3 regions of the Mesobacillus sp. AQ2 genome follow, and region 3 is predicted to be linked to each of the others. Evidence: riboswitches for the same ligand, from Rfam matches in the RefSeq annotation. Region 3 holds a riboswitch; each other region holds the start of a gene.
The links. Region 3 has a riboswitch for S-adenosylmethionine ahead of mtnW (2,3-diketo-5-methylthiopentyl-1-phosphate enolase). Riboswitches for the same ligand answer to the same signal wherever they lie in the genome.
Positions count from the first base shown of each region.

Region 1: another riboswitch for S-adenosylmethionine. It lies ahead of QNH36_RS04675 (trans-sulfuration enzyme family protein); the one in region 3 lies ahead of mtnW (2,3-diketo-5-methylthiopentyl-1-phosphate enolase).
Region 2: another riboswitch for S-adenosylmethionine. It lies ahead of metK (methionine adenosyltransferase); the one in region 3 lies ahead of mtnW (2,3-diketo-5-methylthiopentyl-1-phosphate enolase).

Region 1 is NZ_CP126080.1:941,443-951,649, reverse strand. Features, by position in the region: gene safA (SafA/ExsA family spore coat assembly protein) at 115-723, opposite strand; gene QNH36_RS04690 (hypothetical protein) at 847-990, shown strand; gene QNH36_RS04685 (YflT domain-containing protein) at 1,121-1,693, opposite strand; gene QNH36_RS04680 (methyl-accepting chemotaxis protein) at 1,771-3,066, opposite strand; gene QNH36_RS04675 (trans-sulfuration enzyme family protein) at 3,157-4,302, opposite strand; SAM riboswitch class I at 4,371-4,473, opposite strand; gene QNH36_RS04670 (CBS domain-containing protein) at 4,562-5,845, opposite strand; gene QNH36_RS04665 (YitT family protein) at 6,021-6,887, shown strand; gene QNH36_RS04660 (hypothetical protein) at 7,082-7,216, opposite strand; gene QNH36_RS04655 (amidase family protein) at 7,241-8,722, opposite strand; gene QNH36_RS04650 (DEAD/DEAH box helicase) at 8,837-9,979, opposite strand.
Region 2 is NZ_CP126080.1:3,740,531-3,750,737, forward strand. Features, by position in the region: gene QNH36_RS18810 (C39 family peptidase) at 1-373, shown strand, start outside; gene asnB (asparagine synthase (glutamine-hydrolyzing)) at 377-2,272, opposite strand; gene metK (methionine adenosyltransferase) at 2,527-3,729, opposite strand; SAM riboswitch class I at 4,016-4,156, opposite strand; gene pckA (phosphoenolpyruvate carboxykinase (ATP)) at 5,020-6,609, shown strand; gene QNH36_RS18830 (DUF2584 domain-containing protein) at 6,977-7,219, opposite strand; gene QNH36_RS18835 (alpha/beta hydrolase family protein) at 7,262-8,050, opposite strand; gene QNH36_RS18840 (ABC transporter substrate-binding protein) at 8,168-9,163, shown strand; gene QNH36_RS18845 (ABC transporter ATP-binding protein) at 9,181-9,957, shown strand; gene QNH36_RS18850 (ABC transporter permease) at 9,938-10,207, shown strand, end outside.
Region 3 is NZ_CP126080.1:1,603,099-1,613,305, forward strand. Features, by position in the region: gene QNH36_RS07895 (2-oxoacid:acceptor oxidoreductase family protein) at 1-188, shown strand, start outside; gene QNH36_RS07900 (thiamine pyrophosphate-dependent enzyme) at 188-2,482, shown strand; gene QNH36_RS07905 (PAS domain-containing sensor histidine kinase) at 2,638-4,215, shown strand; gene QNH36_RS07910 (DUF2087 domain-containing protein) at 4,432-5,016, shown strand; gene QNH36_RS07915 (carbon-nitrogen family hydrolase) at 5,089-5,871, opposite strand; gene QNH36_RS07920 (pyridoxal phosphate-dependent aminotransferase) at 5,997-7,193, shown strand; SAM riboswitch class I at 7,256-7,363, shown strand; gene mtnW (2,3-diketo-5-methylthiopentyl-1-phosphate enolase) at 7,811-9,034, shown strand; gene QNH36_RS07930 (2-hydroxy-3-keto-5-methylthiopentenyl-1-phosphate phosphatase) at 9,031-9,693, shown strand; gene QNH36_RS07935 (methylthioribulose 1-phosphate dehydratase) at 9,690-10,207, shown strand, end outside.

The DNA.
Region 1 (10,207 bases), 660 kb from region 3:
GATTTTCAGGTAGGTCCTGAGGCTTAGCACCATACCGGACCGGTCGTCACTCTTGCGTTTTCCTCTCATAAAAATACCCCGGTGACAGCTTCACCGGGGTATTTCTTCCGTTCCTTATTTTGTGATGAACATCTGAGTCCAATAGTGTCCATAATCCCCGCCTGCAGCATGCCCGACACCAATGTGGGTGTATGCAGGGCTAAGGATATTTTTGCGATGTCCAGGGCTGTTCATCCATGATTGGACTACTTCGTGGGGGGTCCTCTGCCCCGCTGCTATATTTTCAGCCGCGCTCCTGTGGTTGACTCCAAAATTCCTCATCATGGTGAATGGACTGCCGTATGTAGGGCTTGTATGGGAAAAGTAACTTTTATCTCTCATTTCTGCAGATTTGTAACGCGCAACCCTTGAAAGCTGCCAGTCAGCTGCCACTGGCTTAAGTCCATTCTTCGCCCGCTCGTGGTTCGTCAACTGGATGACCTGGCTTTCAATACTCTTTGCGGCGCTTAAATTAGGGATATTGACTCGCTGGCCAGGATAAATCAATCTAGGATTCTTGAATTGCTGGTTAGCACCGATAAGTTCCGAAAGGCCAACCTTGAACCTGACCGAAATTTTCCATAAAGAGTCCCCATTCTGAACCGTATAGACTTGTTGCGCGAATGATGCGGTCGGAATAGCCATACTCATTAAAACAAGGGCCAATATGATTTTTTTTACCATCTTCACTCCTCCTCAACTGATAGGATGAGAAGATTTGATAAAAATATACAGTTGAATATTGAACTAACAAGAAAACATCACTTTAACAATGCATATAGTTTTATCAAGGGAGGAATGAGGATTATGGGATATCTATGGGTTATGACGATCGGTTATGTCATTTGTCTCGGCCTGCTTGGCGGTACTTTAATGTTTTTCATTACCTCTGCTTTTGATTTCGATGATGCAAGCCGGATTGATTTACTGGATACTAAAGAGAAAGAATAGCAAAAGCTGGCTGCTAAATTGATGCAGCCAGCTTTTGCCGTTTGAAACAGGGAAAAGGGCATCGCGGAATCGTAAATTGTCATTTTCAGAGACAGTAAAAAAAGCTGCCAATGGCAGCCTTTTCTATCGATTAAAAATCACGTGTGTTGTCAAAACGAGTGTTAGCCGGGTTGTCCGATGTTAGAGGTGCATCAACCGGGTTGGTCGTTCTTGTTCCATCCAAACCAGTGGTTGTTGTACCATCATTCAGGCCGACTCTGTTCTCTTCACGCTCGACGACTACAAGGATTTTGCCTTCTTTTACATAGCCTTCGTAACGTTCTGCTTCATCTTCCGGAATACCCATTCCGATTAATGCTCCGGCCAATCCGCCGGCACCTGCGCCTACTGCAGCACCAGTAAGTGTCGCAGCAATCGGGCCTGCAGCTACGATTGGGCCGATTCCAGGAATCGCTAGGGCTCCGATGCCTGCCAGTAATCCTGTAAGGCCGCCTAATATACCGCCTGTTGCCGCACCTGCAGCAAGACCTTCCTCAGTCTTTGTACCGGTTGCTTCGTTGACGTGATCAATCTCATCGTCGTTTTTACTAATAACAGAGATATCATCGGTATTGTACCCTTGCCTTTTCAGGTCCTCTACGGCCTGGATTGCGTCTTGCTCGTTATCATATACTCCAACAAGATGTTTTTCATGTTCAAACATATTAAAAGCCTCCTTTAGACGAGTAGTCCTTTTTAAAGATACCCGCATACAGGATGTGTAAACCTGATGTCGAAGGATTATTGACTGTGTGTATAGACGGATACGGTCTTGTTCAAGACCGAAGAAACTTGTGTCAGGTTCTCAGCCGTCAAGGTCAATTCCCTGACCGTCTCTCCCTGATTCTCAAACCCTGCTGCCATTTCGGCAATCCCGGCTGCATTTGTTTGTAAAATGACATTCGTTTCATTATTCATCGTCAACAATTTATCTGTCTGCTGATTCAAATCTGCAGTGTACTGGCTGATGGTGCCAATTTCCTTCTGGATGGACAGAATCCCATCCCGCATCTCATTATATTGCATTTCAACATTACCGAATAACTTGCTGCCCTTTTGTACTTCCATGCTTCCGCCAGACATGACATCCACCATCTGTTTAATGTCACTGCGGACAACCTCGATTGTATCCTGGATTTGCCGGGATGCATGCAGCGATTGCTCTGCCAATAATCGCACTTCACCGGCTACGACAGCAAAACCCTTCCCTTGTTCCCCTGCGCGTGCAGCTTCGATTGCCGCGTTTAATGCCAGCAGATTTGTTTGGTTGGCAATTCCAGAAATGATACTGACGATCTCTTCGATTTTATTCGTCTTTTCAGCCAGTGATTCAGCATCCCTGGCAGCCTGCCTCGTAATCTGATCCATCCGTCCCACCTGTGTGCTCGTTTCACTGATGAACGTCTGGCCTTGTTCACTTTTAACAGCATTGGTCGTGGACATTGTTTCAATCCGATTCGATAGTTCAGCAATCTCGCTGATTCTTTGCACCATATTATCAACAATATCACTCAGCACTGCCGAATGGCCCTGCTGCTGTTCAGCACCTGCAGAGACTTGAAGAATGGAAGCTTTTATTCTCTCGCTTTCATTTTCATGGACCTGTGAATTCTCGAATAGCTTTCTTGCAGAGTCGTGCAAAACCCGGGTATTGTCCTGGCATTGGGCTACGAGCAGCCTTAATTGACTGATCATCGCATCAAAATGGGAGGTCAGCTTCCCAATCTCGTCACTTGAATCACTTGCCAGTTCCACCGCCAGATCACCCTGAACAATTCTCTGTGTCGCTTGTGTGAGGCGATCGATGGGCTTGAATACCCTTTTGAATAAAATAATGATGAAAACAAGGCACCCTATTGAAATTAGTGAACCCGCAATGGCTGTCGAATACATACTCCTGGATACCAGTTCGGCTGGATCAGAGTCTACTTTGAATGAATTCAGCAAGTAAAAATTGTATAACGTCGAAATGGCATAAGCAAAGAATAACAAGCCAAAAAAAGCAAACACCTTTGTTTTCAACGAAAGGTCCCGCATACTATCCACTCCTGTAAAATCCCCAGCGCGAACACTGGGGATGAATGATCTTTCTATCATAATATCGGCATTTCCAGAAAATTTTCCATCCTATTCAACAGCTTTAGCCAGCGCAGCTTCAAATTGTGAAACGATATCCTCTCCGTGCTCAATTCCGACCGAAATCCTCACCAGACGATAAGTGATGCCAAGTTCTTCCTGCGCCTCAGGAGGGAGTGCGCGATGGGAGGTTTTCAGCGGATGGGAGACGGTGGTTTCGACGCCCGCAAGTGTCGGAACGATTTTTACCCAGCCAAGCGATTTGAAAAACTGGGCAGGATCCACATGCTCCGCCAGCTCAATTGATACGATAGCCCCAAATCCTTGTTCAGCTTCTGCGAATGGATAGTATACCTTTGCGATATTCTTATTTTCACGAAGACATTCGGCAAGCAATCTGGCATTCTCCGATTGTGCTTTCATTCTCAAGGCAAGCGTCTTCAAGCCTCTGCAGGTCAGCCACGCTTCAAATGGACTCAGATTCGCCCCAAGGTTGACGATTCTCGCGCGTGCTTCGGCAATCAGTTCTTTCCTGCCAACAATGACGCCTGAAGTGACATCGCTATGCCCGCCAATATATTTTGTCGCACTGTGGACAACCAGATCGGCACCGCCTTCATATGGACGCACATGGAGCGGAGTGGCAAACGTATTATCAACTAATACAACGAGTTTTTTAATCTTTGCCAGCTCGATGACTTCATCCAGCTTTTCAACGCGAAGCAGCGGATTCGTGATCGACTCTGTGTATAGAAGCTTTGTATTATGCTTGATGGCGTTTGTGACATTGCCCAAATCCGAGAACGGCACGAACGTTGTTTCAATCCCGAAGCGCTCAAGCTCTGCTTTTAGCATATGGAAGCTACCTCCATACACATCGTCCGCCGCAACAATATGGTCCCCACTCTTCACAACTGCCAGGACACCTGCCAAAATTGCAGCCAATCCAGATGAAGCCGCCACACCATCCTCTGCATGCTCAAGAGCCGCTACCGCTTGCCCGAGTTCATCCGTATTCGGATTGCCGACCCTGGAGTACAAATAATTGCCCTCACCCTGATAAAAACCCTCCAATTCATCAAGATCATTGAAGGTAAAAGCCGACGTCTGGTAAATCGGTGTTGCCTTGCTTTTAATACCCTGCTGCTTAGTATGTACAGAGTGAAGCACTTCCGTTTCAAATCTGTTGTTCGTCATTTCATCCACCTGCTTTTAAAAAATATAAAAACCTCTCCAAATAAGGAGAGGTTCCAATTGCTAAGCCTCTCTTATCTTCAGAAATCGTTCTTCAGGAATTAGCACCTTTCAATGAAAAAAGAAGGTTGCCGGGCTTCGCAGGGCCTGTCCCTCCGCCGCTCTGGATAAGAGTTATTGATTTAAAATAATTAATATTAGCAGAAGTATATCAATATCGCTGTAAATTCGTCAATGAACGATTTTCTAAAGATTTGTGAAGTCAATCTTCTGGATCACTGTCAAGCAAATCCCATGGTGTGATGACACCGATTGGCTTTCCGTGGCGGTCGCCTGTTTCCGTGATAATGACCGCCTGGAGCTTCTTGCCCCTCGTATGGTAACGCTCGAATAATTCCTCAATATGGTATAAAGATGCTTCCTCATCCACAAACGTCACGAAATAATTTTTCCCCTTGGTCAGCAATTCTTTCACCCGCACATCTTCAAAGTGAACGACACTGTCGGAAAAATGCTTCGCCATCCACTGGATGATCTCTGTTGAAGTCAGCAGTGCAACATATTTATCATCCTTGTCATAGACCGGGAATCTCGTAAAATCAAACTTGTTGATGACCTTAAGCACATCTTTTAGATAAGCATCCTCATAATAATAAAACACAGGACTGGTCGCGATTGATAATGCCGTCTGCGGCTTCTCGAACTCCTTCGCGATTTCCTCAATCCGCTCGACTACCTCGATATGCGGCTCGGCAATATAATAATCCGCATTCACCCGTTCATGGACAATCGCATTCCGCAGCTTGGCAAACTGATGCAGCTCACTTTTATACTTGCGGACCAATGAATGATTCTTATAGCCAGAGTACAGCAGCTCGACAAACGCATCGCTGTCCGTCCCCTTCACCATTTCCTTCAGCGCTTTATGGATCCGGTTAAAAGCCGTTTCAAACTTGCCGGATTGTTCTTTATGCTTTACCTCTTGATTTTCTGAAGACGCCTGAGAAGCAGAAGCTTTTTGCGATTTTTCATTGCCTGTGTTTTGGTTTTTTGCTTCGTCACTGCTTTGATTTGTTCCATTTGTGCTGTTCTGATTCATTGTTTTAGCGTTACTTTTTGTTTTTTTGCTGTTGTTTTGATCCGTTGTTTTACCGTTTTCTTGAGTTGCTGCTTTGCCGTTGTTCTGTTTTGTTGTTTTAGCGTTATCTTGGGTAGTTGCTTTGCCGTTGTTCTGTTTTGTTGTTTTAGTGTTATCTTGAGTCGTTATTTTGCTGTTTCTCTTTTTTGATGGTTTACCATTATTCTGATCGATTACTTTGCTTCTATCCTGCTTTGTTATTTTGCTGGAATCTTTTTTCGGCAGATCGTCAACGTTCTCTTCGGCACGCTTGAGGCGGTTATCGTCAACTGCCGGTCTTGGATTGGTTCGAAGATATGAATTGTTGCCGGTTTTCTTATTCTTGTTTCTATTGTGTTGATTTTTCCTTTTTTTCGACGTTGTCTGTTGCTTATTGGATCTATGTTTAACCTGAATTTCGTTAGCCAAAATGGTCCCTCCGTTGTTTCGAATCACTTCCCTACTCATTACCCCAAAACACGCATTTACTAATCATGGATATATAATGTAGAATTTCCAGATGACTTTTAAGTTTGATACAATAAGTATAGTACATACAATGCAATTAGAAAGTAGATTTTTATAGAAAAGGGTTTGATATTTAGTGGCAGCAACAAAGAAAAAAAGAGTCATAAAAGAGGTCACACAGCTTGTGACAATTACAATCGGGGCGATTATCGCTGCATTCGGGCTTGATATGTTCCTCGTCCCCAACGCCATCCTTGACGGAGGTGTCATCGGCCTTTCGATTATCGCAGCGGAATTGACCAACGTCTCGATGAGTATTTTCCTGATCCTGTTCAATCTGCCTTTCCTTTATATCGGATACAAGAGGATGGGTATGAAATTCACGCTTCGGACGCTGTACGGTGTCATTATTTTATCCGTAACGACAGCGTATTTCCATCACTTCGACCGGGTGACGGATGATTTATTTTTGGCCACCATCATCGGTGCCGTCATCCTCGGAACCGGCGTCGGCCTCGTCATCCGCGCTGGCGGGGCGCTTGACGGCACCGAAATCATCGCAATCCTTGTCAGCAAGAAGCGCACTGTGTCCGTTGGGCAGATCGTCATGATCATGAACTTGTTCATCTTCCTTTTGGCCGCCTTGCTCGTGTTCAGTTGGGAAACAGCCATGTACTCGATCATCACCTATTTTATCGCCTTTAAGATGATTGACGTCGTCGTTGAGGGTATGGAAGAGTTAAAATCGGTCACAATCATTTCCGATGTCCCGGAAGAAATCGCCGAAGCCCTTCTGAAGCAATTAGGACGCGGCATGACCTATATCCAGGGCCAGGGCGTTTTTTCAAGCGAACCAAAGAAAATCATCTATACGATCGTCAGCCGGATTGAATTGTCCACCCTGCGCTCGGTGGTTGATGATATCGATCCGAACGCGCTCGTCGCAATCGAGAATGTAGCCGACGTATCGGGGAGTAATTTTGATAAGGGCAGCGGGCATTAAAAAATGCAGACTTGGTCGAATAATCCATGAATGTGGTCGAATAAATTAAAAATCCGCCAAATTATTTTAAAATGTGGTCGAATTAACTCCAAAAGTGGTCGAATTATTTATTTTTTCGCCAATAAAATTTCTAAAAGAGCTCAATCCTGATATAAAAAATGCCCCTGAGAGGAAATTGCAGGGGCATTTTACTGTTAATCAATCGGATTATTGAATTTTTTCTCTTTCTGGCCGGTTGTAAACTCGACTAGCTCTTCTGGTGTGTTATTGCCTTTTTTCTTATTGTTGTTACGCTGGGCGTTTCCGTTGCCTAGCTTTTGCTTACCCATGCTTCTTCGCTCCTTTTAATGGATTCAAGGTGTAGTATGGATTTTTTCGCTGGCGTTTATTCCAAGTTCGGGTGCACGGCGGACCCTGGTTGCCTGTTCGTAGGCATAGGCAAGCTTGATCAGCAGCGGCTCGCTGAAGGCTGTGCCCGTGAAAGTAATTCCCACCGGTTCTCCTTCTTCCGTGTAATCAGTTGGTACCGTAACCGACGGATAGCCCGCCTTAGAGCCGATCGTCGAGCCGTCCATAGGGAAAAGCACCACATCTGCTCCGTATTCCTTCAGGGCATAGTCAATTCCCTGTTCCCTGGCCATATACAGATTGTACTCGAGTTCTTCGAGGTACTCTGCCTCCGTTAAAGTACCGCTTGTGGCTTCTGATTCCAGCAGCACTTCCTGGCCGTACTTCAACGTTTTCTCACCATGCTCATAATTAAAGGCAATGACATCCGCGAGCGTCTTGATTGGGATATTCAGTCCCTTTAAATAAGCATTCAGATCAGCCTTGAATTCATAGCTTAAAACATTGTGTCCCCACTTCGCTTTTGCTGCTGGGATTGCAGCTTCAATAACCTCAGCGCCAAGTTCCTCCAATTTTTCAAGCGCTTTTTGAAAAATTTGTTCCTGTTCCTTAGTCCATTTACCAATATACTCTTCCCTGGCAACTGCAATCTTTGTGCCTTTTAATGCTTTTTTATCGAAAAGAGAGTCATGGTTGAATTCAACTAAACTTACCATTGTTGCCTGGTCTTGCGGATCCTGCCCGGCAATCGCTTCTAAAAGATACACTGCATCCTTGACGGTTCTCGCCATCGGCCCTGCCGTGTCCTGGGTGTGGGCAATCGGGATGATGCCGCTGCGGCTGACCAGTCCGACTGTTGGCTTGATGCCAACCAGGGAATTCTGTGAGGAGGGGTTTAAAATCGAGCCATCCGTTTCCGTACCAACCGCAGCCGCCGCCAGATTCGCTGCAATCGACGCTCCAGATCCTGCGCTTGAGCCACCGACCTCGAACTTGCCGGGGCCATAAGGATTCAGTACCTGCCCCCCGCGTGAACTGTAGCCGCCTTTCATGCCATTTGCCATGAAATTGGCCCACTCGGTCATATTTGTTTTTCCGAGGATGACTGCGCCGGCTTCCCTGAGCTTGGATGCAACAAACGAATCCTTCAAGGCGATGGAATCCTTCAAGGCCAGCGACCCGGCGCTTGTATGCATTTTATCGCCAGTATCGATATTGTCTTTTACCATGATCGGGATACCGTGCAGCGGACTTCTCGGACCCTTTTGTTTTCGCTCAGCATCCAGTGCAGCCGCGATATGCAGAGCATCTGGATTCAATTCAAGCACCGATTTGATTGTTCTATCAAAAGCAGCGATCCTTGCCTGATACATCAGCACAAGATCATGTGAAGTCAGCTCGCCGCTCTCCATTTTCCCCTGCATGTCATCGATTGTCACTTCCGGGAGCCATTCTTCCATCAATGTATGTAAACGTGGATTTTTCATGTTCAACAGTTCCTTCCAATAATAAACTTCGGAATATATATTCTTTAAATTTCACAAAAATCCCTTTATTTATAGAAAAAAGCTATAGGACCGGCCTATAGCTTTTGAATTCCCTTATTCTGGATCGACAATTTTGCCACCGTAAAATTCCTTCAGCACTGGCTCGATATTAAGCGCCTTGCAGAATTTCTTCAAATCACGTTCTTCTCTTTCATTGACGATCGAGATGACAGTCCCTTCTGCGCCAAAACGGCCAGTACGTCCGGAACGGTGGATATACTTATCCTGTTCTCTTGGAAAATCGAAATGGACGACATGGGTGACACCTTTAATATCAAGCCCGCGAGCCGCGATGTCCGTGACAAGCAGCATCTCACTGTTGCCTTCGCGGAATTTATTCAAGTATTTCTGTCGGTCCTGCTTTGTCAGTTCGCTATGCAGCTGTCCAACCGGGATATCCTTGAAATTCAGCTTCTCAGCAGCGATGATCAGGTTAGGGATGTCCTTAATGAATACGAGCGACTTTGTACCGTCAAGACGCGCGATTTTCTCAAGAATTTTGATCTTGTCACGCTGCTCACTCAGGAAGTAAATATGCTCGACCTTCGCTGCATCAATGGTATCATCCTTTTTCACCTTGATGATTTCAGGATCATTCGCCAGCCTGTTGATTGATTTTTCAACAGCCTCTGGCAGTGTTGCTGAAAATAGTAATAGTTGCCTTTGATCAGCAAGAGTCGATTTTACAATACTCTTAACCGTCTCATTATGTTCAGGGGTCAACAGCTGGTCACCTTCATCAAGCACGATGGTGTGCACTTTGTGCATCTTCAGCTTTTTCTGCTTGATCAGTTCATTCGTCCGTCCAGGAGTGCCGACGATGATGTGCGGGCTCTTTTTCAGCTTGTCAATCTGGCGCTTAAGGTTCGCGCCGCCGATCAGGCTTGCCGATTTGATTCCGCTGCCTTCTCCCCATTTTTGGATTTCAGCGAGGATCTGCATGACAAGCTCCTGTGACGAAGCGAGGATGACAGCCTGTGTATTCTGCAGCTTCGCATCGATTTTATTTAAAACAGGAAGCAGGTACGCTAAAGTTTTGCCAGTACCAGTCGGCGATTCAGCGGCAACATCTTTTCCTTCTATTATTAATGGGATCGTTGTCGACTGGACTGAAGTCATTGCCTCGAATCCAGCCTTCTCCCAGGCCTGCTGCAGGAAAGGGTTCAATTGAGCGATTATTGGTTGAGTTTCTGACATGATTTTCTCCTTCACGTAAACATTCTAGTATTGATACTAGCTAAAACCTGCTTATAAGTCCAGTCTTCCCACGCTGAATCGCGATTTTCATCTAGTTTGTGACTCGGATTTATTTTATTGGCGGAGTTCACAACTTTATTGGCGAAAATATAATTTTATTGGCGACTCATGGACTTCTGTCAATAAAATAGATTATTTTATGCCAGGGATTGGCGTATTTTTTATTCC
Region 2 (10,207 bases), 2.1 Mb from region 3:
ACCAGGGCTCGGAGTCTATCATAAACCAATTGCTGAACTGGCAGAAAAGTATCTTCCCGGCAAAATAAAAGATCTTACGGGCGCAGGATTCCAGGATATTAAATCGCACCTGTCAGATGGCAGGCCAGTTTGGGTGATCATTAACACCGAATACAAAAAGCTGGACGACAGCTTTTTCCAGACATGGTACACGCCTGGCGGGCCTGTTAAAATTACAACGAAGGAACATTCTGTCCTGATTACCGGGTATGATGAAAACTTCGTCTATTTCAATGATCCTTTATCAAATGAAAAAAATAAAAAAGCACCCATTAAGGATTTCGCAGAATCCTGGGTGCAGATGGGAAGGCAGGCCATCACCTACCTTCCCTAATTTTTAAGATTGTAATACTTTTTGAGCCTCATACTCCTTCTGGAAGGAGTATTTTTTTTCGACATACACATCATGCCACATCATGAACATCAGAACTGTCCAGATTTTACGGCTGTTATCCGCCTTGTTCTGGCAGTGTTCATCCAATAGTCTTAAAACGTAAGACTTATTGATAAGATGTTCTGTGTTGCTTTCCTTGATAATGTTCTTTGCCCACTCGTTCATTTCATTCTTAAGCCAGTGTCTGATTGGCACCGGGAAGCCGAGTTTCTTGCGGGTAAGCACGTGGTCAGGGACCACTCCTTCTGCCGCTTTTCGCAAAATATACTTCGTTGTATTATTCGCTGTCTTCAGGCTTGTCGGAATCTTTGAAGCTGTTTCAAAAACAACCTTATCCAGGAATGGTACGCGAAGCTCCAAAGAATGAGCCATCGTCATCTTATCTGCTTTCAATAAAATATCGCCGCGCATCCATGTGTGGATGTCGATGTATTGCATTGTATCAACCGGATCATAGCCTCTGCTTTCACGATATAAAGGCTTCGTGACATCCCTGTAATCGTACTGGCCGTTATAAACATGCAGCAGTTCGCTCTTCTCTTTTTCCGTGAACATCTTCGCGTTTCCGATATAACGCTCCTCCATTGGAGTCACGCCGCGCTCGATGAAGCTCTTGCCTCTCATACCCTCTGGCATCATTTTGGAAATGCCCTTAAGCATCGCCTTCCCTACTCCGGGAATTTTATTGAATACCTCGAGGTCTTGCGGTTCGCGGTAAATATTATAGCCCCCGAACAATTCATCGGCACCTTCACCGGAAAGGACTACCGTTACATGCTTCCTTGCCTCACGGGCAACGAAATACAAAGGTATGGCTGCCGGATCAGCAAGCGGGTCATCCATATGCCACATGATTTTAGGAAGTTCATCCATGTATTCCTGCGGGCTGATCACATAGCTGATATTTTCAACACCGAGTCGATCAGCCGTTTCCTTGGCGACGTCAATCTCGCTGAAGCCATTCTGTTCAAATCCGACAGAGAATGTTTTGATTCCAGGATGGTATTGCTTCGCAATCGACGCAATGATAGAAGAATCAATCCCGCCGGAAAGGAAAGAACCAACCGGCACATCACTGCGCATGTGGATTTTCACCGATTCGAACAGGACATCCCTGATCTCCTTCGTGAATTCATCCTCAGATTTTTGGATTGGCGAGAAGCTCGCTTTCCAATAACGCTTGATTTCCATAGGTGAACCGATTTTCTTTGTAAAATAATGCCCTGGCTCAAGCTTGTAGATGCCTTCAGACATTGTATTAGGTTCTGGGACAAATTGATAAGTTAAATAGTGCTGCAGTGCCTTATAATCAATCACATCATTCTGCAGCGCAAGCAAAATGCTTTTCTTTTCAGAACCGAAGAATGTGCGATTTTCATCTTCAAAATAGAAGAATGGCTTGATGCCGAAATGGTCACGTGCACCGTAAAGGACTTGTTCCTGCTTATCCCAGATGACAAATGCGAACATTCCGCGCAGCTTGTCTACAGCCTGCTCCTTAAGGTGGCTGTATAGGGCAATGATGACTTCAGTATCAGAGTGCGTTTCGAAAGTCAGTCCTTCTTCAATCAACTCTTCACGAAGTTCGAGATAGTTGTAGATTTCCCCGTTAAAAATGATCCAATAGCGTTCATTTTCATAAGTCAATGGCTGATGGCCAGCCTCAAGGTCGATGATGCTCAGACGGCGGAAGCCGAACTGGATATGCTCATCATAGAAATACCCATCATCATCAGGCCCGCGGTGGGTGATGATGTCATTCATATTTTTGAACAGCTGCTTATCATCGCTGCTGAATTCCTGTGCATTTTCATGTACACAACCGATAAAGCCACACATTATGTACTTCACCTTCTCCATTTCAGAAAAAATTTATTGTGATTTTCCAGTAATTTTACTTCCAAAAAACATACCATCTAATACTACCATTAAACGCAAAATTTTTGCAGTAAAATCTGAGGGAAATTTAAGGTAATACTTTATTTTACACCTTTTGGACCAGGTGCAAACCTTGAAAATATCTGGCGCTCCCTAATTAGACGGCAAATAATAAAGGGAGTTACATATTTCTATGCAACTCCCGTTGTTCCTTTTTATTTACCTTGAGCCTGAGTGCGGAGTGCCTCTGCCTTGTCTGTACGCTCCCATGGAAGGTCAACGTCAGAACGGCCGAAGTGTCCGTATGCAGCTGTCTGCTTGTAGATTGGCTTGCGCAGGTCAAGCATGTTGATGATTCCAGCTGGACGAAGGTCGAAGTTGTTTTCAACAACATCGATCAATACATCTTCGCTTACCTTGCCTGTTCCGAACGTATCGATTGAGATAGATACCGGACGGGCAACACCGATTGCGTAAGCAAGCTGAACTTCAACTTTTTCAGCAAGGCCTGCAGCGACGATGTTTTTCGCAACATAACGCGCAGCGTATGCAGCTGAACGGTCAACTTTTGTAGGATCCTTACCAGAGAATGCGCCTCCGCCGTGGCGAGCGTATCCGCCGTAAGTATCAACGATGATTTTGCGGCCAGTAAGACCTGCGTCACCCTGTGGTCCGCCGATTACGAAACGGCCAGTTGGGTTGATGAAGTATTTTGTGTTTTCATCGATCAGCTCTGCCGGTACGACAGGGTTGATGACATGTTCTTTAAGATTGCGCTGGATTTGCTCAAGCGAAACTTCAGGATGGTGCTGTGTTGAGATAACGATTGTGTCGATGCGGACTGGCTTGTCATTCTCATCGTATTCTACCGTTACCTGAGTTTTTCCGTCCGGACGAAGATATGGAAGGATTTCTTCCTTGCGCACTTCAGTCAGGCGGCGGGAAATTTTGTGCGCCAATGAAATCGGAAGCGGCATAAGCTCTTTCGTTTCATTACATGCAAAACCGAACATCAAGCCCTGGTCGCCAGCTCCGATTGCTTCGATTTCTGCATCGGACATTTGTCCTTCACGTGCTTCAAGAGCCTGGTCAACACCCATCGCGATGTCTGCAGACTGCTCGTCAATGGAAGTTAACACTGCGCAAGTTTCAGCGTCAAAGCCGTACTTCGCGCGAGTATAGCCAATTTCCTTGACAGTTTCACGTACGATTTTAGGAATATCTACGTATGTAGATGTTGTGATTTCGCCTGCAACTAGTACAAGGCCAGTTGTAACTGATGTTTCAGCAGCAACACGTGCGTTAGCATCTTTAGCAAGGATCGCATCCAAAATCGCGTCAGAAATCTGGTCGCAAATTTTATCCGGATGGCCTTCTGTTACTGATTCAGAAGTGAACAAACGGCGTTTGTTTGACATCTGAGTTCCTCCCTCATGTATAAAAATTGATCGAGGCTGTCCCAATACAAACCTCGGTTTGATACGGTACTCATTCCCTATGTAGTATGAAATAAACGCTGAGTTTTTATTAGAAAAATTTGTTTAAGATTCATGGTGAATTTCTTTTTTTCCTAATTTTCACCCACGGGAGCAATGACACCAAAGAAGGCAGTCCAGTTGCATTTCTATGCATCGGACAGAAAAAAGCAATATAAAAAACCTCTCCAATTGTGAGGAAAGGTTTTAGCTTTAACCGCGCCTTTCGCTCTTATCGTTCAAGGGCAATTCCCTTGCGTCAGGTTAGCACCTTTGCCCGGAAAAGATCAGCTGATTCTTAGGCTGTTTTTCTCGTTTGCAGGTTGCTGGGTTTCATTGGGCCTGTCCCTCCACCAGCTCGGGATAAGAGAGTATCCGTTCAAATCAAAATCATAACGAACCTGTCTGGCCATGTCAATCATTTTCTCGACAAAAATGTCGATTGTTGTTGAAACCATTTCTTTAAAATAGGCTCTGTTAAAGCCCAATGTTGTTTTTACACCTGTTGATTGTAGTGGAAGGCGCGTAGGCTCCTCCGAAAATGCTAGCGCATTTTCATCGTGCGTGGGCAGGTTCAGGGAAGTTTCTCAATGTCCTGCGGGCGCAGCTGGTTAGGTGAGACCCCGCAGGAGCAAAGCGACGAGGAGGCTCAGCGCCAGCCAAGAAGAATTTGGTCTTTGAAAAAGCTGGCACTTGAGCTTTTTCATAATTCTTCCCCCGCGGAAAGCGAAGCGCCTGGAACAAAAATCAACAGTCTTGTTTAACAGAGCCTTAAAATAAAAAGTTGTCAAACCAACCCATATTACTTGACTATATAAAGAAAGAATTATATAACGCAAGTTAGGTACAAGGTAATTTTTTCATCATTAGTATAGATTAATTGAAGCAATGTGTTATACTATTACCGAGATGTAAACACTTACAAATTATCATTCTTTCAAGAAAAGTGGAAGCGCCTTGACCTGCCGCGGCAAGCATTGGAGGCTGACCAGCGAAGTCGTTTTTTGTCTTCATTGGGCAGACCAAAATCGAAAAGTATAGCCGTCTGCCTAGAAACGCAGAAACTGGAGACTCCGGCAATGAAGCGTTTTTTGCTTCGGCGGGCGGAGTTGAAGTTTCGGAATTTCTAGGAGGCGACACTAGCCAAGCGACTCGAGCGGTCAGGCGCTGGAACTGGATTCTCGAAAGTTGATATACGTATTTTGAATCTATAAAAAAGGAAGGTATCCTCCGATGAACGTTGTAGGAATATCAAATGAACTTTCAGCATTATTAAAAGGAAGCAATGTACAGGTACAGCTATCTGTGCCCCAGCTTGTCGAAAAGGTCCTGAACCGCAACGAAGGGCTTTTGACATCAACTGGAGCAGTAAGAGCGACTACTGGTAAATATACTGGCCGTTCACCTAAAGATAAATTCATTGTCGAAGAAGAATCCGTGAAAGACAAAATTGACTGGGGCTCGGTCAATCAGCCGATCTCCGTGGAATCCTTCACGAAGCTATATAATAAGGTATTGAAGTTCCTTAAAGATAAAGAGGAAGTTTTCGTATTCAAGGGATTCGCCGGCGCGGATAAGAAATACCGCCTGCCAATCCAGGTCATCAATGAATATGCATGGCACAACCTGTTTGCCCATCAATTGTTCATCCGTCCGACTGAGGAAGAGCTTCCTGAGCATGAATCCGAGTTTACGGTCATTTCGGCTCCTACTTTCAAAGCAGATCCAGAGGTTGATGGAACAAACTCAGAAACATTCATCATTGTTTCCTTCGAACAGCGCGTCGTCTTGATCGGCGGAACGGAATATGCGGGCGAAATGAAGAAATCGATTTTCTCCGTGATGAACTATATACTTCCGGAAAATGGAATCCTTTCGATGCACTGCTCAGCGAATGTAGGCCGCGAAGGGGATGTAGCATTGTTCTTCGGACTATCTGGCACAGGCAAAACAACTTTATCTGCTGATAATAATCGCCGTTTGATCGGTGACGATGAGCATGGCTGGTCACCTAATGGTGTGTTCAACATCGAAGGCGGCTGCTATGCGAAATGCATCAACTTGTCCAAGGAAAAAGAACCGCAAATCTTTGATGCAATCCGCTTTGGATCTGTTCTTGAGAACGTCGTAGTCGATGACGAAACACGCGTGGCCGATTATGATGACGGCAGCCTGACAGAAAACACTCGTGCAGCCTATCCGATCCAGGCTATCGAAAACATCGTGGACCCAAGCATAGCGGGGCATCCAAACGCGATCGTATTCCTGACAGCTGACGCTTTCGGAGTCTTGCCTCCAATCGCCAGGCTGACAAAGGAACAAGCAATGTATCACTTCCTGAGCGGATACACTTCGAAGCTTGCTGGAACAGAACGCGGCATCACTTCACCACAGGCAACATTCTCAACATGCTTCGGTTCTCCATTCCTTCCGCTTGCTGCCACAAGGTACGCGGAAATGCTTGGTGAAAAAATCGATGAGCACAACGCAAAGGTATTCCTCGTGAATACAGGATGGACAGGCGGAGAGTATGGAACCGGCAGCCGCATGAAGCTGGCGTACACTCGCGCGATGGTCCAGGCAGCACTTGAAGGCGAACTGAACAACGTCGAAACCGCCAAAGACGAAATCTTTGGCCTCGATATCCCGCTGCACGTACCAGGTGTACCTGACGATGTCCTCCAGCCAGTCAAAACATGGAGTGACAAGGAAGCCTACTACGCAAAAGCAAACGAACTCGCAGACCAGTTCCGTGACAACTTCAAAAAGTTCACAAACGTACCGTCTGAAATCGAAGAAAAAGGCGGACCAACCGTTAAATAAGAATTTGAGTGAGGCCATCTCTGGAAAAGAGATGGCCTTTGATTTTATTATTTTGTTATTCATAAATGGATTCTTATATTGAGCAAAGCCACAATCCCGTTCCCTTGTAGGACAGGGCACCAATAAAGCCCTTTGCTGACCTAAATTCCCGTTCCATCCGAAAACAGGGCACCAATAAAACTCATTGGTGACCTAAAATCCCATTTCATCCGAAAACAGGGCACCAATAGAACCTATTGGTGCCCTAATATCCCGTCTCCTCAGAAAACAGGGCACCAATAAAGATGCACTTTGCATACTTGATTGTTTTTCTAACAGTTAGCACCAGCCCTTTTCAAAAAAAAACAGAGCACAGTATGTGCCCTGCTCAGTTTGTAGAGTTCAAGGAAACTAATTGATACGTAATGGTTGTTTCATTTTCTGTCCACTCGACCTTTGAAATGACTCCTGTTCCAGTCAGGTCGCCTTCGATCGTCTTTTTGACTTCTACTGGAATGTCAATTGGATAAAGCCTGTAGCCTTCCTTTTTCAAAGAGAAGAAGTTGTCTTCGAGCCTTTTTTCGCGGCCTTTTGTCACGATCATTGTATTCAACTCTAATGGCATCCCCATCATTTTTCGCTCCTATTCGCAAGTAACTTCAAATTCATTTTATCATTGTTGCGGCTGTGATTTCATCCAATTCGTTAAATCGCTGACCACTTTCCGGTTCATCACCGGTGGAAAATAGTGCGTATATTCATCAAAGTACCAGCTTTCGACCGGCATGTCCAACTCTTTTAACCGTTTCTCGATCCGATAGGAGTGTTCAACCGAGACATTGCGGTCATTTCGGCCGTGGATCAGCAGCACGGGTGCTTTAAGGTTTTCGATTTCGTATAAAGGCGTCCTGAATTTATATCGGTTCGGCACCTTTTTCGGCGATCCGCCAATTACCCTTTTCATCATCCTTCGCAAGTCTTTTCTTTCCACATAGGTTAAAAACATATCGGTCACGCCGCCCCAGGTGACAACTGAGGCTGTCTCCGGAAATTGAATGGCCGTCAGCAAAGCCATCAAACCTCCGCGGGAAAACCCAAAGACATGAACCCTTTCAACCCCTGGCAGTGATTGAAGCAGCCTAAAGCCGGCATAGGCATCGTCACGGTCATTCCCGCCAAAATCTTCATCCCCTTCACCACCCTGGTTGCCGCGGTAAAAAGGAGCAAAAACCGTAAAGCCTTCGGAAGCGAATTGGGCAATCCGGGCTGGCCTCACCTTCCCGACATTTTTGATTCCGCCACGAAGGTAAAGGAACCCTTCTGCCCCGCTTCCTTCAGCCGGTCTTGCCAGCAGCCCTTTGACACGCAGCCCGCCTGCAAAATAAGTGACCATTTCAAGTTGGACTTTGGGGTTGGGAGAAGGAAACTTATATGCTGATATGATTTGACCGTCATTGTCCACCTTCATCACTCCTCTATATGAATTTTTTTCTATTTTGCTACTGGGCATTCACACATTTTTTCTCTCCTCATACATTATCGTAAGCCCAATTTAAGACAGATTTTAGGAGGCATCTATATGAAAAAATGGTTCAAAGCCGCTTTTGCTTTATTTTTGGTTGCCATACTTATTATACCTCTTGCAGCCTGCAGTCAAGACAAGGTACAGACTGTTAAAGTGGCAGAGGTAACTCGTTCGATTTTCTATGCTCCTCAGTATGTTGCCCTTGCCAAAGGATTTTTTGAGGAAGAAGGATTGAAAATCGAGCTCACTACAGCTTGGGGCGGCGACAAGACAATGACCGCCGTGCTTTCGAATGCGGCAGATGTTGCATTAGTTGGCTCGGAAACTTCCATTTACGTTTATGCCCAGGATTCAAACGACCCGGTCATCAACTTTGCCCAGCTGACCCAGACGGATGGTACCTTCCTTGTTTCCAGAGAGAAGATCGACAATTTTTCATGGGATGAGCTGAAGGGATCTACCTATCTCGGACAGCGTACAGGCGGAATGCCGCAAATGGTCGGTGAATTCGTGCTCAAAAAACACGACATTGATCCGAAACAAGATTTAAAGATGATCCAAAATATTGATTACGCCAATATTCCAAATGCCTTTGCTTCCGGAACCGGAGACTTTGTGCAGCTATTCGAGCCGCAGGCAAGCATGTTTGAAAAAGAAGGCAAAGGTCATATCGTCGCTTCATTCGGTACGGAGTCCGGTCATGTACCTTATACCACATTCATGGCAAAACAAAGCTACATGAAGGAAAACCCGGAAACGATTGAAAAGTTCACCCGTGCCGTTTACAAAGCACAGAAATGGGTCGATTCCCACAGTGCCAAAGAAACCGCTGAAGCCATACAGGAATACTTTAAAGATACCGATTTAGCGCTAATCGAAACAGTGGTTGACCGTTATAAGAGCCAGGGTTCATACGCAACTGACCCAATCCTCGATGAGGAAGAGTGGAACAATCTCCAGGCCATCATGGATGAAGCCGGGGAACTTCCTAAGCAAGTCAGCCATGACACTTTAGTCAATACAGAAGTGGCAGGAAAAGTCATGAAATAACAGGAGGTTGCAGCCTAATGGACTTTTTGACATTAAGAGGGATTCATCACACTTATTTTACAAAAACATCCGCTGTCACTGCGCTGAATGACATTTCACTCGATGTCCAGGAAGGGGAATTCGTCTCCTTTCTGGGTCCGAGCGGCTGCGGCAAGACGACACTGCTTTCGATTATCGCAGGGCTGATCGAACCTTCTGACGGCAAGGTAAAACTCGAAGGGAAATCTGTCAAAGAGGCTTCGAACCAGACCGGATACATGCTGCAGCAGGATTACTTATTCCCCTGGAAAACGATTGAGGAAAATATATTGCTAGGATTAAAGATCAGCGGAACATTGGAAGAGTCAAAAAAAGAGGAAGTTTTAGCGCTGCTGGGACAGATGGGGCTGGAGAATGTAGAAAAACTTTATCCTAAACAGCTGTCCGGCGGGATGCGCCAGCGTGTGGCCCTGGTGCGGACACTGGCAACAGAACCCAAGCTGCTCATGCTCGATGAACCGTTTTCCGCCCTGGATTATCAAACGAAATTGAAGCTTGAGGACCTGGTTTCAAATACATTCAAGTCGTTTGGAAAAACAGCGATTTTGGTCACGCATGATATCGGGGAAGCCATCGCGATGAGTGATCGCATATTCCTGTTCTCACCAAGGCCCGGCCGCTTGCATAAAACCTTCTCAATGCCGGAAGAGCTTAGAAACCTGAGCCCGTTTGAGGCGAGAAATCACCCTTTATACAATGATCTGTTCCAGACGATATGGAAGGAGTTGGAATCCATTGAACCAGAAGAAAACTGAACTCCTCCATCAACAGTATCTGAAAAAGCTGAGCAGAGAGCAGAAAAAAGTCCGCCTCTATCAATTGTTGATTTTCATCGTTTTTTTTGCAAGCTGGGAAATGTCAAGCCAGCAAAAATGGATTGATCCTCTACTCTTCAGTTCACCCTCAAAAGTCTGGAATCTGCTGATTGAGAAGACGCTCGACGGTTCGCTCGCTGTCAACCTTGGCATAACACTGGCAGAGACTGTACTCGGATTCATCCTGGGT
Region 3 (10,207 bases):
GCGAAGATAAGCGCGGAAGAAAGCAAATGTTCCTGAAGGGAATCGACTACCAATATTGCAAAGGATGCCTGAAATGTGTCGAGGCATGTCCTACATCAGCATTAAGCGAACTGAGGGAAATGATCGGCTATGCTGAGGAAAATCAAGTAAAACAAAACTATCCTTATGTGACTGGAGGGGTTTCTTAATGTCCATTCTTGAAGAGAATATAAAAGCAATGAGCACAGCAGAGCAGGTGGCCACTTTTGAATCGGGAAATGAAATGGCGGCAATGGCTGCAGCTCAGATCAATTATCATATCATGGGCTATTTTCCAATCACCCCTTCAACAGAAGTCGCCCAGTATCTGGACATGATGAAAGCAAGGGGAGAGCATGATATCAAGTTGATCCCTGCTGATGGCGAGCATGGTTCCGCGGGAATCTGCTATGGAGCTGCTGCAACGGGAGCGCGCGTGTTCAACGCAACAAGCGCGAATGGATTGATGTACATGCTTGAACAGCTTCCGGTCCAATCCGGCACACGGTATCCGATGGTACTGAACCTGGTCACACGCTCAATCAGCGGTCCGCTTGATATTCGCGGCGACCATTCAGATTTGTATTTTGCCTTGAATACCGGGTGGGTGATCCTGACAGCGAGAACGCCTCAGGCGGTTTATGATATGAATATCATGGCGCTGAAAATAGCTGAGCATTCCGATGTCCGCCTGCCGGTGATGGTTGCCTATGATGGCTTCTTCACATCACATCAAAAGCGGAAAGTGAATTATTTCAAGGATCGTGCAGTCGTCCAAAAATTTGTTGGAGAGGCACCGACTGAATACAATTTCGCGCGAGATCCTAAGAAGCCGTTGACGATTGGTGCGCACATGAATGGCGACGACTTGATCAACAACCACTTCCAGCAATCAGAAGCAATATACAGAGCGAAAGATGTTTATAAGGAAGTGGCTGCAGAGTATGCAAAACTGTCAGGCCGCAATTATGACATTCTCGATCTCTATAAAATGGAGGATGCGGAAGTAGCGCTGTTTCTTTTGAACTCAGCTGCAGAATCTGCCAAGGATGTTGTAGACAGACTGAGGGAGCAAGGAATCAAGGCAGGCGTCATTAGCCCTAACATTATCCGTCCATTCCCTGCTCAGGAAATCAGGGAAGCTTTAAAGAATGTGAAATCCCTTCTTGTTGGGGAAAGAGCAGATTCTTACGGCGGACATGGCCCGAACCTGACGCACGAAATCAAGTCCGCGCTTCAGGAAGACAGGAACAATGGAACCATCGTCCAGAGCAGGGTGTTCGGCTTGGGCGGCAAGGACTTTTATGCAGATGATGCTGAAGCATTTTTTGCTCTGGCGATGGATGCTATGGAAAAAGGCTACGCCGAAAAACCTTTCGACTACTACGGACATATTCCTGGCGAACCCGATAAAACATTGAAGACTGTCATTGAACCTCAGCATGGTGATGTGTATAAATCAGGACTCATCCAGGTAACTAGGGATGAAGAGAAAAACAAACTGAATGTTAAAATTCCGCCATTAAGGGCGCTGACTTCAAAGCCAAAACGGATTGCCTCAGGCCATGGTGCATGTCCTGGCTGCGGTATTTTTGGCGGACTTGAAATGTTCTTCAAAGGCATAGAAGGAGATCTTGTCATCCTGTTCCAGACGGGCTGTGCGTATGTTGTTACAACAGCATATCCTCACACATCCCATAAACAGACGACGATCCATAATCTGTTCCAGAACGGGGCAGCAACACTGTCAGGGACACTGGAGGCATTCCTTGAATTGAAGCGCCGCGGTGAAATCGAAGTGTCAGCAGATGCCACATTTGTTATGGTAACCGGAGATGGCGGCATGGACATCGGTATGGGATCGGCAATCGGAACAGCGCTGCGCGGCCATAAACTGATCATGCTTGAATATGATAACGAGGGATATATGAATACAGGTTCGCAGCTTTCATATTCCACTCCATTTGGCCATATGACCAGCACATCGAATGTAGGAAAGGCCCAAAAAGGAAAGGCGTTCCACCATAAGGATACTGCACAAATCATGGCTTCAACCAATATACCTTATGTCTTCACGGGTACAGAGGCATTCCCTCAGGATCTTTTGAAAAAGGCAGCGAAGGCACAATGGTATGCCCAGAACGTGGGAACTGTGTATGGCAAGCTTCTGATCACTTGTCCGCTTAACTGGAAGTCCGAAGATCGCTATGGACAGACGATCGTTGAAGCAGCAGTCAATTCCAACTTCTTCCCGCTTTATGAAGTGGAGCAGGGAATCACGAATATAACATATGACCCTGAAGCGAAAAACAAGAAAATCCATCTGTCAGACTGGCTAAAATATATGGGAAAAACAAAGCATTTGTTAAAAGAAGAAAACAAAAACATGCTTGTTGAATTCGAAGAAGAAGTTGAAAAAAGATGGCAGCGCCTTAAGGCAAAGCACGAAAACGAATATTTATAAGAATTTAAGAAGCCGGGGATTCCCGGCTTTTTTTTTCAACAGTGTCTGCCAAAAAGTCTTGTAAATAAGCAGGAAATAATCACGAAATTAAAGGGATTTTCAACATCAATGTAGAATTTACTAGAAAAATGGGAATCCGACAAGGAGGCTTTCTGGTGAGTAGTGCTAATGGACGGGATGATATTAAGGCACTGAAGGGAAAAATAGCCGCTTTAGAAAAAGAAAATTCCTTTTTAAAAGAGATGGTAAAAGACCAGCAAGCAGCCGCTGATTGTTCATTCGATGTGGAACCAGATGCCAGCCAAACAAATTTAGATGAAAGATTTCTCGATGACGGAGGCTTATTAAAAAGCTTATTCCGCGAAGCGCTTGACGGCATTGTGTTTTGGGGGACATCTGGACAGATCATTGCAGCAAATCAAGCGACCTGCAAAATTTTTGGCCTTACTCTGGATGAATTAGTGAAACATAAAATCTCGGATTTTATTTATCAAAAAGATGAGAAATATAGCGAAATGAAAAAAATCATCAAAGAAAAAGGCGCGCTGCGTGAGGAAGCGTTCTTCTTGCTGCCAAGCGGGGAGAAACGGCTTCTTGAATTTACCGTCAAGCTAAATGCTGGTGACGGGTACCATATGACGATTGTGCGGGATGCAAGTGATCGATTCCGAATGGAACAGGAAATACGCAAGAGCGAAGAGAGGTTCAGGAAAATCTTTGAGGGGTCAATCGAGGGCATGATTCTCTGGGATGAAAATTGCAAACACTATGAAATCAACCCTTCCGGCATGGCGAAGCTTGGATTGAAGCCAGAAGGCCTGGAAGAAGAAAATTTCAGGAAGCTTTTCCTTAGCCTTGGATTATCCGAAGCCCTGATTGATGACAAGATTGAAGAACTGATGCGAAAAGGAAGGCTGGATGGAAGGATTACCATCCCATATGAAGATGGCAGGTTGAAGCATTTTGAATACACGGTCAAACGGCATCTGGTCGACACCCTGAATTTGATTATCTTCAGGAATATCACTGAAAAAGTCGAAATGGAAGCACAGCTCCGAAAATCCGACACTTTGAATATATTAGGGGAGCTGGCAGCTGGGATAGCTCATGAAATCCGGAATCCAATGACTGCGCTCAAAGGATTCATCCAGCTTCTTGAGAACAGCTCGGGTGATAAGTATTCCCTTTATTTCCAGGTGATCAAATCAGAACTCCAGAGGATAGACTCGATCATAAATGAGTTCCTCATCCTTGCCAAGCCGCAGGCCATTAAGTATGTCAAAGAAGATATTTCGAAAATAATGAAGGAGACCGTTGACCTTCTGACAGCACAGGCAGTCCTCCATGACGTTCAATTCAGGACGATTTATGACGACAGTTTACCCAATCTCTTTTGTGAACCGAATCAGTTGAAAAAAGTATTTATCAATATCATAAAAAATGCCATTGAAGTCATGCCAAAAGGCGGATTCGTATATATTGAAATCAGCAAGGCACCAGGGAACAAGATACATATTTCAATCAAGGATGAGGGAGAGGGAATCCCTGCTGATAAAATTGAGAAGCTTGGGGAACCATTTTACACAACAAAAGAAAGAGGAACTGGCCTGGGACTAATGGTTAGTTTCAAAATTATTGAAGAACATGGAGGAACGATTGAAGTAGAAAGCGAACTGGGACACGGAACTACTTTCCATCTGTATTTGCCAATCACTGAAGGAACGCCTGATTGAATGATAATCAGGCGTTTTTTTGATCTTGTTGAGCGACAGTCTCTCAGAATTTTATCAAGATAGGGCTTCGCCAGTTTTGGAAGAAAATCACTCTGTTTAAACCATAATGAGCAATGTGAAATAAGTGAAAATGAAAAGAGCTTTTCAAATAACGGAAGATGCTATATATTAGATGTATACCTAATTAGATGATCATGAAATAATGGAGGGATTATCATTCAGCTGGATAGAATTGTCGCTTTTCATAAAGCAATGGGCGACCCTACAAGGATAAGAATTGTTGCGCTGCTGGCCCGCGGGCCGCTTCATGGCCAGGCGATCGCTGGCAAATTAGGCCTCACGCCGCCCACAATCACACATCATATAAAAAAACTGCGTGATGTCAATGTCATCATTGAGCGCCGGGATAAGAACACAATCTATTTCCATTTGAACGAGTCGGTCATCAAGCAGCAGACCAAGTCGCTTGGCAAGTTAATCATGAAAAAGGAAGAGGAGGTGGAAGCATTGCTCGATCAGAATATCGAAAGGCAGAAGGTCATTGAGAATTTCATGACAAAAGACGGTAAATTAAAAAATATTCCGGCCCAGCGGAAGAAAAGGCTGATGATTTTTGAATACATGATCCGTGGTTTAAAAGCGGGTAAAAAATACCCGGAAAAAGAGTTGAACGAATATATTAAAAAGTTTTACGAGGACTATGCTACAATCAGGCGTGAATTCATCATCAATCACTATATGTATCGCGAAAATGGGATTTACGAACTGAATCCGGAAGAGATGTGGGCACAACCAGAGTGATGGTTCTATTATCTCATTCAAAAAAACCGCCACAGGGCTTTTCCCAGGCGGTTTTTTTGCTGGATATATGCATTAATACAGTTCAGGCCGCCTGTCTGCAAAAATAGGGATTTTGCTCCTCGCCTCTTTAACCTGATCAAGATCGATTTCTGCGAACAGGATCTCCTCGCCTTCCCCGCCTTCAGCGATCACGTCACCCCAGGGACCGATGATCATTGAATGGCCCGCAAATGTATTGTTAGGATCCGCTCCGGCGCGGTTGCAGGCAATGACAAAACATTGGTTTTCAATGGCACGGGCAATAAGCAAAGCGCGCCAGTGTTCAAGCCGCTGGATAGGCCATTCTGCGACAATGAAGAGTGCTTCAACATCTTGAAGGGCATGGGCACGCACCCATTCCGGGAAGCGGATGTCATAGCAAATCAGCCCGGCGAAACTATGTCCGTCCAAAGAGAACAAGCCTTTTTCTTTCCCAGCAGCGAGGTATAAGTGCTCATCCATAAGCTGGAACAGGTGAAGCTTACTGTATTTTCCGGCAAAATTACCATTCTTGTTATAAATGAGCATTGTATTTTCAATGCCAGCTTCTGTTTTGTTGGCAACGGAACCGCCAATAAAATGGGTTTGGTGCTTCACAGCTGCTTCATGGAAAAAAACTCTGGCCTTCTGTGCTTCTTCTTCGGCTGTGCCATCCAAATTGGCCAGATCGTATCCGGTTGTCCATAGTTCAGGAAGGACCATGATATCTGGATTATGAGAACTTGCCCGGTCAATCATAAGGGATGCAGCAGCGTAGTTTTTTTCAGGGTTTCCGAATGCTATATCCATCTGCAAGCATGCAATCTTGAATTTCATATAAAGTCACCGCCATAGTTTCTGAAAATTATATCTTTACAAGTTACTATTTACGTTATATCATTTGTGACTAGAATTTCAAATTAAAAAATTTAAAATTAATAAATAATTAAGCAGGTGAGAGAATGGAGTTCGAACAATCTGAGTTATTGAAAAGCCTGCCCAGACAATTTTTTGCTTCGCTCGTGCAAAAGGTGGGCACATATACCGAAAAAGGGGCTGATGTCATCAATCTCGGACAGGGGAATCCTGACCAGCCTACCCCGGAACATATTGTGGACACATTAAAAACAGCTGCCGAAAATCCTCTGAACCATAAGTATTCACCATTCCGTGGATTTCGGTATTTAAAAGAAGCGGCAGCTGAGTTTTATAAAAGGGAATATGGCGTCGATCTTGATCCTGAAGAGGAAATTGCCATCTTGTTTGGCGGCAAGGCTGGACTGGTCGAAATTCCTCAATGCTTGTTGAACCCTGGAGACTCGATCCTTGTTCCAGATCCTGGCTATCCTGACTACTGGTCAGGAGTCGAGCTGGCAAGGGCAGAAATGATAAAAATGCCGCTGAGAGAAGAAAATGGCTTCCTTCCTGACTACACCGAGTTAGGCTCCGAAGAACTCGCCCAGGCGAAATTGATGTTCTTGAATTATCCTAATAATCCCACTGGAGCGATTGCGGATCAAGCATTCTTTGACCAGACAATCGATCTTGCACAAAAACATAATATATGTGTTGTCCACGATTTTGCTTATGGGGCGGTTGGCTTTGACGGAAAACGCCCATATAGCTTTCTGCAGTCAAAGGGTTCCAAGGATATAGGCATCGAGATTTATACTTTATCGAAGACGTATAATATGGCCGGATGGCGAGTGGGTTTTGCAGCTGGCAACAAGAGTGTGATTGCTGCAATTAATTTACTCCAGGACCATATGTACGTCAGTTTGTTTGGTGCGATCCAGGAGGCTGCTGCCGAAGCGTTGCTTGGATCACAGGAATGTGTAGCAGAATTGAATGACTTGTATGAATCAAGAAGAAACATACTCATTGACGGTTTGACAGGTATTGGCTGGAAGGTCACTGCACCCAAAGGGTCTTTTTTTGCCTGGCTTAAGATACCCGAAGGATTCACCTCATCCGTTGATTTTGCTGACTTTCTTCTGGAAAAAGCCCATATTGCCGTTGCACCTGGAATTGGGTTTGGCGAGTATGGTGAAGGCTATGTTCGGGTAGGCTTGCTCACTTCTGAAAAGAGATTGAAGGAAGCAGTCAGCAGAATCGAAAGCTTAGGAATTTTCAAAAAAGATATTGACAATGATTTGTGAACCTGACATAATCCTAATTAATAAATTCACTTTAACCAATTAAATAACTTAATTAAATTATTTTCTTATCAAGAGCAGGCGGAGGGACGAGCCCGATGAAGCCCGGCAACCGATCCAGCATAATGCTGGGCACGGTGCTAATTCTTGCAGCGAAAGCTGAAAGATAAGAAGAGTTTAGTGAACGTCCTAACCTCTTCTTTGTGAAGAGGTTTTTTTAATGCTTTTTACAATTTGATTGGCTCCAGTGCCCAGCCCTCGAGACGCTTGGCTAGCTGCGGCTCCTAACTCCTCGAGACGTTTCGGTCCTGCCAATGAAGTCAAAGAACGACTTCACTGTCAGGCCCTCCAACGCTTGTCGGAGTTGGGCAGTCGCCTTCGCTTTTCGAATTATCTAGTGTCGCCTCCTGGAAACTCCGAAACTTCAACTCCGCCGGCAGAAGCAAAAAGCGCTTCTTTATCGGAGTCTCCAGTTTCTGCGTTTCTGGGCAGTCAGCTATACTTTTCGATTTCGATACTGGGCAATGAATTCAAAGAACGGCTTCACTGCCTGGCCCTCCAGCGCTTGTCGGAGCTGGATAAGGCGCTATCGATTTTCTAACTGAAAGGAATTGATTTTCATGAGTGAAATTACAGCAACTTACATAGTCCATGACGCTAAGCATAACCCAGAGAAAAAAGCAGAGGGAATAGCACTTGGTTTGACAGTAGGATCCTGGACAGATTTGCCGGAATTGGACCAAAAACAATTAAAAAAGCATAAGGGAAGAGTGGTTTCGGTCGAAGGCAGTGGCCTGGACGCAAATTCTGATACCGTGGCGACCATTAAGATCGCTTATCCGGCTATCAATTTTTCTCCAGACTTGCCGGCAATTCTTACAACGGTTTTTGGCAAGCTATCGCTCGACGGAAAAATAAAGCTGGTCGATCTCGAATTCGGAGATCAATTGAAAAAAACTTTTCCAGGTCCCCGATTCGGGATTGAAGGAATCCGCAATAAGCTGGGTGTTTATGACAGGCCATTGCTGATGAGTATCTTCAAAGGAGTGATCGGCCGCGACCTTCCATTCCTGTTAAAACAATTGAAAGAACAAAGTCTTGGCGGAGTCGACCTGATCAAGGATGACGAAATCTTGTTTGAAAATGAGCTTGCTCCTTTTGAAAAACGAATCATGTCAGGAAAACAGGTCCTTGAAGAAGTCTATCAAACTACCGGTCACAGAACGCTTTATGCTGCCAATCTGACGGGCAGAACGACCCAGCTGAAAGACAAGGCGAGAAAAGCAGCTGAGTTGGGAGCGGACGCATTGCTGTTCAATGTTTTTGCCTACGGACTTGATGTACTGCAGGAGCTAAGGGAAGATGATGAGATTGGCATTCCGATCATGGCGCATCCCGCGGTAAGCGGTGCGTTTACAGCAGCGGATGAATATGGTTTTTCCCATTCTTTGCTGCTCGGGAAGCTTCTACGCTATGCTGGTGCAGATTTCTCCCTGTTTCCATCTCCTTATGGCAGTGTCGCCCTTGAAAAACAGCAGGCTCTTTCGATCGCTGAGGCATTGACTGCCGAGGACCAATTCAAGAGAACATTCCCTGTCCCATCCGCTGGTATCCATCCGGGAATGGTTCCCCTTCTTATCGAGGATTTCGGACTGGATTCGATCATCAATGCTGGCGGCGGTGTTCATGGACATCCCGGGGGAGCACAGGGAGGCGGAAAAGCTTTCAGGCAGGCGATCGACACAGTGCTTAAAGGTAAAACGCTCGAGGAAGGTGCTCATGAATTCAATGAGTTGAGGGCAGCAATCGAACTTTGGGGTTTGGCTAAGGCGGTGGCAAAATGAGCCACCCAGTCATTTTCTGTGACTTTGATGGTACAGTGACCGAAAAGGATAACATTATAGCCATCATGAACCGGTTTGCTCCAGATGGGTGGGAAGAACTGAAGGAAGGAGTGCTGAATCGTACGATTTCCATCAGGGAAGGAGTCGGGAAAATGTTCTCCCTCCTTCCAGTCAGCCTGAAGGAGGAAATAATAGAGTTTGCCTTGAAAAATGCGAGAATTCGTCCCGGGTTCCAGGATTTCCTTGATTTTGCGAGAGAGGAGGGGATTCCTGTCTATATTGTCAGCGGCGGGATTGACTTTTTCATTGAACCGATCATCAAATCATTCGGGCCGATTGAAGGCATTTTTTGCAATGGCTCAGATTTCTCAGGTGAATCAATAAAAATTGAATGGCCAAACAGCTGTGATGATCAATGTTCAAATGATTGCGGTTGTTGCAAGCCAACCATCATGAGGAATCTGGATCAGGACGGAATCTATAAAATCGTCATCGGTGATTCCGTGACCGACCTCGAAGCAGCCAAACAGGCAGATTATGTGTTTGCGAGAGATTATTTAAAAGATAAATGCGAAGAATGGAAGATTCCATATACACCTTTTGAGACATTCCATGATTGTATTGAAGCTCTTAAAATTCAGACAGGGGTGAGAGGATGAGCATTTTAGAATCAAAATGGGAAGAGCTGGCTGATGTGAAAGCCGAATTAGCAGAGCGGGATTGGTTCATGGGAACAAGCGGGAACCTGGCGATTAAAGTGGAGAGCGACCCGGTGCAATTCCTTGTGACAGCAAGCGGGAAAGATAAGCGGAAGCGGACGGATGAGGACTTCTTACTTGTTGACCAATATGGTCGGCCGGCAGAGGAAACACACTTAAAGCCTTCTGCTGAAACCCTCCTTCATGTGGAGGTCTATAAGAAGACCAATGCAGGCTGCAGCCTGCATGTCCATACCATTGACAATAATGTGATTTCCGAGGTGTATGGTGACAGGGGGGAGGTTCAATTCAAAGGACAAGAATTGATTAAGGCATTTGATCTTTGGGAGGAAGATGCTGTTCTCAAAATTCCCATTATTCCAAATTATGCTCATATCCCAACGCTTGCTAAGGCATTTTCCGAACACGTAAAAGGGGATACTGGAGCCGTTCTGATTCGCAATCATGGTGTTAC